Kineosporia succinea: one gene and its partner. The protein of the gene in region 1 binds, or shares a complex with, the protein of each later gene. Links are inferred from orthologs where the notes say so. Each region holds a gene or a part of one and is shown on either strand. Other genes may lie near its edges. The genes, in order: pcrA and uvrB.

Evidence for each region.
Region 2: the proteins of pcrA (region 1) and uvrB are in contact, whole or in part, in a crystal structure (PDB 7EGT), measured with the Thermus thermophilus proteins. The link is inferred for Kineosporia succinea from one-to-one orthologs. Residues at the interface, in WP_096412145.1 of Thermus thermophilus: His654, Arg656, Phe657, Gln666, Asp668, Glu669, Lys680, Arg681, Leu682, Ser683, Lys685, Tyr686, Ala687; in WP_096411307.1 of Thermus thermophilus: Glu23, Leu25, Arg26, Asp27, Gly28, Glu29, Arg30, Phe31, Arg55, Glu326, Asp327, Phe328, Glu379, Ser382, Gln383, His398, Gly400, Arg401.

Annotation. Positions count from the first base shown.
Region 1 is NZ_JAUSQZ010000001.1:3,440,838-3,444,529, forward strand. What follows is about bases 220-3,602. They hold pcrA (DNA helicase PcrA), read left to right. Parts: upstream 220-612; coding sequence 613-3,402; downstream 3,403-3,602. Other genes in these bases: J2S57_RS15125 (LuxR C-terminal-related transcriptional regulator), read left to right, coding at 220-558; J2S57_RS15135 (transglutaminase-like domain-containing protein), read left to right, coding at 3,453-3,602. In the rest of the region: more of J2S57_RS15125, read left to right, coding at 1-219; more of J2S57_RS15135, read left to right, coding at 3,603-3,692. UniProt on the Escherichia coli protein: A helicase with DNA-dependent ATPase activity. Unwinds DNA duplexes with 3'-5' polarity. Translocates on single-stranded DNA with 3'-5' polarity. Initiates unwinding more efficiently from a nicked substrate than double-stranded DNA.
Region 2 is NZ_JAUSQZ010000001.1:8,027,782-8,031,032, forward strand. The notes cover bases 310-3,251. They hold uvrB (excinuclease ABC subunit UvrB), read right to left. Parts: upstream 2,863-3,251; coding sequence 757-2,862; downstream 310-756. Other genes in these bases: J2S57_RS35105 (barstar family protein), read right to left, coding at 310-527; coaE (dephospho-CoA kinase), read right to left, coding at 2,923-3,251. In the rest of the region: more of J2S57_RS35105, read right to left, coding at 1-309. UniProt on the Escherichia coli protein: The UvrABC repair system catalyzes the recognition and processing of DNA lesions. A damage recognition complex composed of 2 UvrA and 2 UvrB subunits scans DNA for abnormalities.

The DNA of each region.
Region 1 (3,692 bases):
GTCGCCGTGGTCGAGCGGACCCGCCCCGACGTGGTGCTGCTCGACGTGCACCTGCCCGGCGGCACGATCCGGCCGGGAGGCCGGGAGGTGCTGTCCCGCTCGGCCTCGCTGACGGCCACCTCGCCCGACGCGCCGGGCACCCGCTTCCTGGCGCTGAGCGTGTCGGACGCCGCGGAAGACGTGATCGCGGTGATCCGGGCGGGTGCCCGGGGCTACGTGACCAAGTCGATCTCCGGCACCGAGCTGATCGCGGCGGTGCTCACCGTGGCGTCGGGCGACGCCGTGTTCTCGCCCCGGCTGGCCGGTTTCGTGCTGGACGCGTTCGGCACCGGCGCCGGGGAGGTGGCCCAGGTGGACACCGAGCTCGACCGGCTCAGCGCCCGCGAGCGTGAGGTGATGCGCCTGATCGCCCGGGGGTACGCCTACAAGGAGGTCGCGAAGGAGCTCTTCATCTCGGTCAAGACGGTGGAGACCCACGTGTCGGCGGTGCTGCGCAAGCTGCAGCTGTCGAGCCGGCACGAGCTGACCCGGTGGGCGGCCGACCGGCGGTTGCTGTAACTGCCGGGCTCGGCTGGTCGAGGCTGTCGGTGGGGGCACGTAGGCTGATTTCCGATGAGCACGCTATTCGATCTCCCCGACTTCCCCCCGGAGCCGCCGGCCGGCGCGAAGGGCCCGCGCAAGGCTGCCAAGAAGGCGCCCGCGCAGGCCACTCCGGAGGCGGCCCCCGCGCCCGAGAGCCTGCTGCCGCCGGGCTCGGTGGCCGCGGAGCCCACGCCGGAGTCGTCGGGATCCGCGGTCGTCTGGCCCGAGCTCGCCACCCCGGGGCTCGCCCACGGGGCGGTGTCCTCCTCGTCGGGGCCCGCCGAGTCCTCGTCCCCCGAGGCCGCCGTGCCCGCGTCCGTCTCACCCGGGCCCGCCGGCGCCTCGTCCTCCGTGCCGGAGCCCTCCCAGAAGGAGCCGGAGCCCTCCAAGAAGGAGCCGGAGCTCTCCAAGAAGGAGAAGGCGCGGCAGCTGGCCGCCGAGCGGTCGGCCCGGCGCTACCCGCTGCCCCAGCTGGTCAAGGGCGACGAGGCCCCCGCCGAAGAGGCACCCCGGCGTGACCTGCGGGCCGTCGCCCCCAACCTCGATCCCGAGAAGCTGGTCGAGGGGCTCAACGAGCAGCAGCAGGCGGCCGTGCTGCACCGCGACTCGCCGCTGCTCATCATGGCCGGCGCCGGTTCCGGCAAGACCCGGGTGCTCACCCACCGCATCGGCTACCTGCTGGCGGCGCGCGGTGTGCGCCCCGGGCAGATCCTGGCGATCACCTTCACCAACAAGGCCGCCGCCGAGATGCGTGAGCGCGTCGCCACCATGGTCGGGCCGCGGGCGAGCTCGATCTGGGTGTCCACGTTCCACTCCTCGTGCGTGCGCATCCTGCGCCGCGAGGCCCCGAACGTGGGCCTGCGCTCGAACTTCTCGATCTACGACTCGGCCGACTCCCAGCGCCTCATCGGCCTGGTCGCCCGCGAGCTCGACCTCGATCCCAAGAAGTACCCGCCGCGGGGCCTGGCCGCGCAGATCTCGAACCTGAAGAACGAGCTGATCGACGAAGAGACCAACGCCTCCAGGGTCGGCGAGGGCAGCCCCGCCGAGCGCAACCTGGCCGAGGTCTACACCGGCTACCAGCGGCGGCTGCGCCAGGCCAACGCGCTCGACTTCGACGACCTGATCATGACCACGGTCAACATCCTGCAGGCGTTCCCCGAGGTGGCCGAGCAGTACCGGCGGCGCTTCCGGCACATCATGGTCGACGAGTACCAGGACACCAACCACGCGCAGTACATCCTGATCCGCGAGCTCGTCGGCGGCGAGGCGGCCACGCAGTCCAAGCGCCCGGCCGACGCCGGCAAGCCGATCATCCCGATGGCCGAGCTCACCGTGGTGGGTGACGCCGACCAGTCGATCTACGCCTTCCGCGGCGCCTCGATCCGCAACATCATCGAATTCGAGCTCGACTACCCGCAGGCCCGCACGATCATGCTGGAGCAGAACTACCGCTCCACGCAGACCATCCTGTCCGCGGCCAACGCGGTGATCGAGAACAACCCCGACCGCAAGCCCAAACGCCTGTGGACGGCCGGGGCGCCGGGCGCGGCCATCACCGGTTACGTCGCCGACGACGAGCACGACGAGGCCGCGTTCGTCACCGAGGAGATCGAGAAGCTCGGCCGGAGCGACGGGGTCCGGCCCGGTGACGTCGCGATCTTCTACCGCACCAACGCCCAGTCCCGGGCGCTCGAAGAAGTGCTGGTGCGGGCCGGTGTTCCCTACAAGGTGGTCGGCGGCACCCGGTTCTACGAGCGCCGCGAGATCAAAGACGCGCTGGCCTACCTGCGCGTGCTGGTGAACCCGACCGACACGGTCAACCTGCGGCGCATCATCAACGTGCCCAAGCGCGGCATCGGCGACCGGGCCGAGGGCGCGATCGCGGCGCTCGCCGAGCGCGAGAACATCGCCTTCGGCGACGCGCTGCTCCGCGCCGGCGAGGCCCCCGGCATCGCGACCCGCTCGCTCACCGCGGTGCAGAAGTTCGCCGGCCTGCTCGACCAGCTGCGCACCCTGGTCGAGGGTGGCACCGACCCGGGCACCGTGCTGGAGGCCGTGCTCGAGCAGACCGGCTACCTCGACGAGCTGCAGAACAGCCAGGACCCGCAGGACGAGACCCGCGTCGAGAACCTGGCCGAACTGGTGGCCGTCACCCAGGAGTACGCCCGCACCACGCCCGAGGGCTCGCTGCAGGACTTCCTCGAGCAGGTGTCGCTGGTGGCCGACGCCGACGAGATCCCCGACGACGAGGAGACCGAGGGCGATGAGCCCAAGGAAGACGTCGGGGTGGTCACCCTGATGACCCTCCACACCGCCAAGGGCCTCGAGTTCCCGGTCGTCTTCCTCACCGGCCTCGAAGACGGCGCCTTCCCGCACATGCGCTCGCTGCAGGAGCCGAAGGAGCTGGCCGAGGAACGGCGTCTGGCCTACGTCGGCCTGACCCGGGCCGAGCAGCGCCTCTACATCACCCGCGCCGCGATCCGCAGTGCCTGGGGGCAGCCGAGCTACAACCCGCCCAGCCGGTTCCTCAACGAGATCCCGGCCGAGCTCATCACCTGGCGCCGCAGCGAGTCCACGTCGATGCGGGCGTCCACCACCCCGGCCGTGGCCCGCCTGGCCCAGCGCCCGGGCGGTGGCTCGCCGGGCAACCGCAAGGTCGTGAACCTGTCGCCGGGCGACCGCGTCACCCACGACGCGTTCGGCCTGGGCCGGGTGATCGAGGTGGTCGGTGAGGGCGACAAGACCGTCGCACACATCGATTTCGGTGAGGGCGTCAAGCGTCTGCTGCTGCGGTACGCGCCGGTGACCAAGCTGTGACGGCCGAATACCTCGCGGCGTCAGCGGTTGTCGACCACCAGTATCCGCGCGTGCGGCAGCTGGCGGCCGATCTGCGCGAGAAGCACCCCGACGACGAGTCTTTCGCCCGGGCCGCGTTCGAGTGGGTGCGCGACGAGATCCGGCACAGCATCGACGCGCGGGATCCGCGCATCACGCTGACCGCCTCCGAGGTGCTGGCCGAGGGCGTGGGGTTCTGTTACGCCAAGTCCCACCTGCTGGTGGCGCTGCTGCGGGCGCAGGGGGTGCCGGCCGGTTTCTGCTACCAGCGA
Region 2 (3,251 bases), 4.6 Mb from region 1 along the record:
GTGCCGGCGGCGGGCGGATCGGGCAGAAGGATCAGGTCGGCGTTCGGTTCCCAGCGGCCACGGGTGTCGTCGGTGTGGTGCGGCAGGCAGGCCAGAACGACATGGAACGGCACCGGCGGACGGTCCCACCACGTGCCCCGCTCGGCCTGACTGCCCCACTCGCGGGCGGCCAGGCGCAGCAACTCGACGAGTGCCTCGAAGTCGTCGGCGGACGCCTCGGCCAGCACCTGCTCGGGCTCCTTGACCATGATCACGTGACCGGCCTGGTGCGGCAGCCAGTCGAGGTCGGCCAGGCAGTCGCCGAACGCGTCCCAGTTCTCCTTGAAGAACCAGGGGAACTGCAGCGCCGCGGCGAACTCGTCGAACAGCCCCTGACGGGTGCGGCACTTGCGGCCCCGGACGACGCGCACCACGAGCCCGGCCTCCGACCAGCCTCGCTGGGCGAGCGCGTGCGAGCGCTCGTCGGCCGGCCGGAGCAGAGGACAGAAGGTGCGTTCCGCCCGTAGGAGGATTGGCGAGGGTCTCATCGCCGGTCATGGTCTCAACTTCGACACGCTGAGTGCGTGAGGACTCACGGATGGCGTACGAAAAGCGTGCGGGCTCACCCGTTCGGAGGCTGGGACCGGGGATGCGGATCGGCCCAGACCCAGGACGAGAGCGCGTCGGGCCGGCTTGGGGCGCACGTCTGCCCCCGCCGCCGGCCCACCGCGCGCAGGATCGATCCGGGCTCCTGCGCGCGCCTCCCCGCCCGATCGGTCAGGCGTTCGCGGCCTTCATACCCCGCAGTTCCTTCTTGAGCTCACGGATCTCGTCGCGCAGCCGGGCCGCCAGCTCGAACTGCAGCTCGGTGGCCGCGGTGTGCATCTGGTCGGTCAGCTGCTGGATCAGGTCGGCCAGATCGGTGGCCGGAACGTTCTCGACGCCCGCCGCCCGGGCCTTCGCGCCGGTGGCGCTGCTCATGCCCGGAACCGGGGCCTTGCCCCGGCTGCGCTGCCGGCCGCCCCCGCCGAGAAGCTCCTCGGTGTCTTCGTCCTCACGGGAGATGAGGTCGGTGATGTCACGGATCTTCTTGCGCAGCGGCATCGGGTCGATGCCGTGCTCGGTGTTGTAGGCCACCTGCTTCTCGCGACGCCGGTTCGTCTCCCCGATCGCGTACTCCATCGAGGGGGTGATCTTGTCGGCGTACATGTGCACCTCGCCGCTGACGTTACGGGCCGCACGCCCGATCGTCTGGATCAGCGAGGTGGACGATCGCAGGAAGCCCTCCTTGTCGGCGTCGAGAATGCTGACCAGCGAGACCTCGGGCAGGTCGAGGCCCTCACGCAGCAGGTTGATGCCGACCAGCACGTCGAACTCGCCCTTGCGCAGCTCGCGCAGCAGCTCGACCCGGCGCAGCGTGTCGACCTCGGAGTGCAGGTAACGCACCCGCACCCCCTGCTCGAGCAGGTAGTCGGTGAGGTCTTCGGACATCTTCTTGGTGAGCGTGGTGACCAGGACCCGCTCGTCTTTCTCGGCGCGGTCCCGGATCTCGCCGAGCAGGTCGTCGATCTGGCCCTTGGTCTGCTTCACCACGATCTTCGGGTCGATCAGGCCGGTCGGGCGGATGATCTGCTCGACGTAGCCGTCGGCCCGGCCCAGCTCGTACTTGCCCGGCGTGGCCGACAGGTACACGGTCTGGCCGATGCGGTCCTGGAACTCCTCCCACTTCAGCGGGCGGTTGTCCATCGCGCTGGGCAGGCGGAACCCGTGGTCGACGAGGGTGCGCTTGCGCGAGGCGTCGCCCTCGTACATCGCGCCGATCTGCGGGACGGTGCTGTGCGACTCGTCGAGCACCAGCAGAAAGTCGTCGGGGAAGTAGTCGAGCAGACAGTTCGGCGCGCTGCCGGAGGGCCGCTGATCCATGTGGAAGGAGTAGTTCTCGATGCCCGAGCAGGACCCGACCTGGCGCATCATCTCGATGTCGTAGGTGGTGCGCATGCGCAGCCGCTGGGCCTCGAGCAGCTTGCCCTGGCGCTCCAGCTCCTCCAGGCGCTCGGCCAGCTCGATCTCGATGTTCGTGATCGCGCGCTCCATGCGCTCGGGACCGGCGACGTAGTGCGAGGCCGGGAAGATGTACATCTCCTGCTCCTCGCGCACGATCTCACCGGTGAGCGGGTGCAGCGTGTAGATGCGGTCGACCTCGTCACCGAAGAACTCGATGCGGATCGCCAGCTCCTCGTAGACCGGGATGATCTCGACCGTGTCGCCCCGCACCCGGAACGTGCCACGGGTGAAGGCCAGGTCGTTGCGGGAGTACTGCATCTGCACGAACTGGCGCAGCATGACGTCGCGATCGATCTGCTGCCCGACCTTCACCGTCTGCATCTGGTCGATGTACTCCTGCGGGGTACCCAGGCCGTAGATGCACGACACGGTCGCGACCACGACCACGTCGCGCCGGGTCAGCAGCGAGTTGGTGGCCGAGTGCCGCAGCCGCTCGACCTCCTCGTTGATCGAGCTGTCTTTCTCGATGTAGGTATCGGTCTGCGGGACGTACGCCTCGGGCTGGTAGTAGTCGTAGTACGAGACGAAGTACTCGACCGCGTTGTTGGGCAGCAGCTCACGGAACTCGTTGGCCAGCTGCGCCGCGAGCGTCTTGTTCGGGGCCATCACCAGTGTGGGCCGCTGCACCTGCTCGATCAGCCAGGCCGTGGTGGCCGACTTACCCGTACCCGTGGCACCGAGCAGCACGACGTGCTCCTCGCCGCCCTTCACCCGCTTCGCGAGGTCGGCGATGGCCTTCGGCTGGTCGCCGTTGGGCTCGTACTCCGACACCACCGTGAAGGGTGCGACCGTGCGCTTGAGATCGGTGACTGGCCTCATGACGACTACGGTAAGCGCCACCACCGACAGTCTTGTTCCCGAGCCGCCCCGGGCCGGGGATCAACTCCTCCGCAGCGGCTCGATCCGGTTGCGCCAGCACGCGTCCACCTGCGCCAGCGTGCTCGCCAGCGACCCGGAGTTGTCGAGCACCACGTCGGCGAGCGCCTCCCGCTCGGCGTCACTGGCCTGGGCCCTGATGCGGGCCTTGGCGTCTTTTCGGGTCATGCCGCGGTCGTCGACCAGCCGCCGGATGCGCTCCTCCACCGGCGCGAAGACCACCATCACCAGGTCGTAAGAGCCTCGGTTCGGGTTCTCGGCCAGCAGCGGCACGTCGTGCACCAGCACGGCGTCGTCGGGCGCGGCGTGCACGATCTCTTCCATGCGGGCAG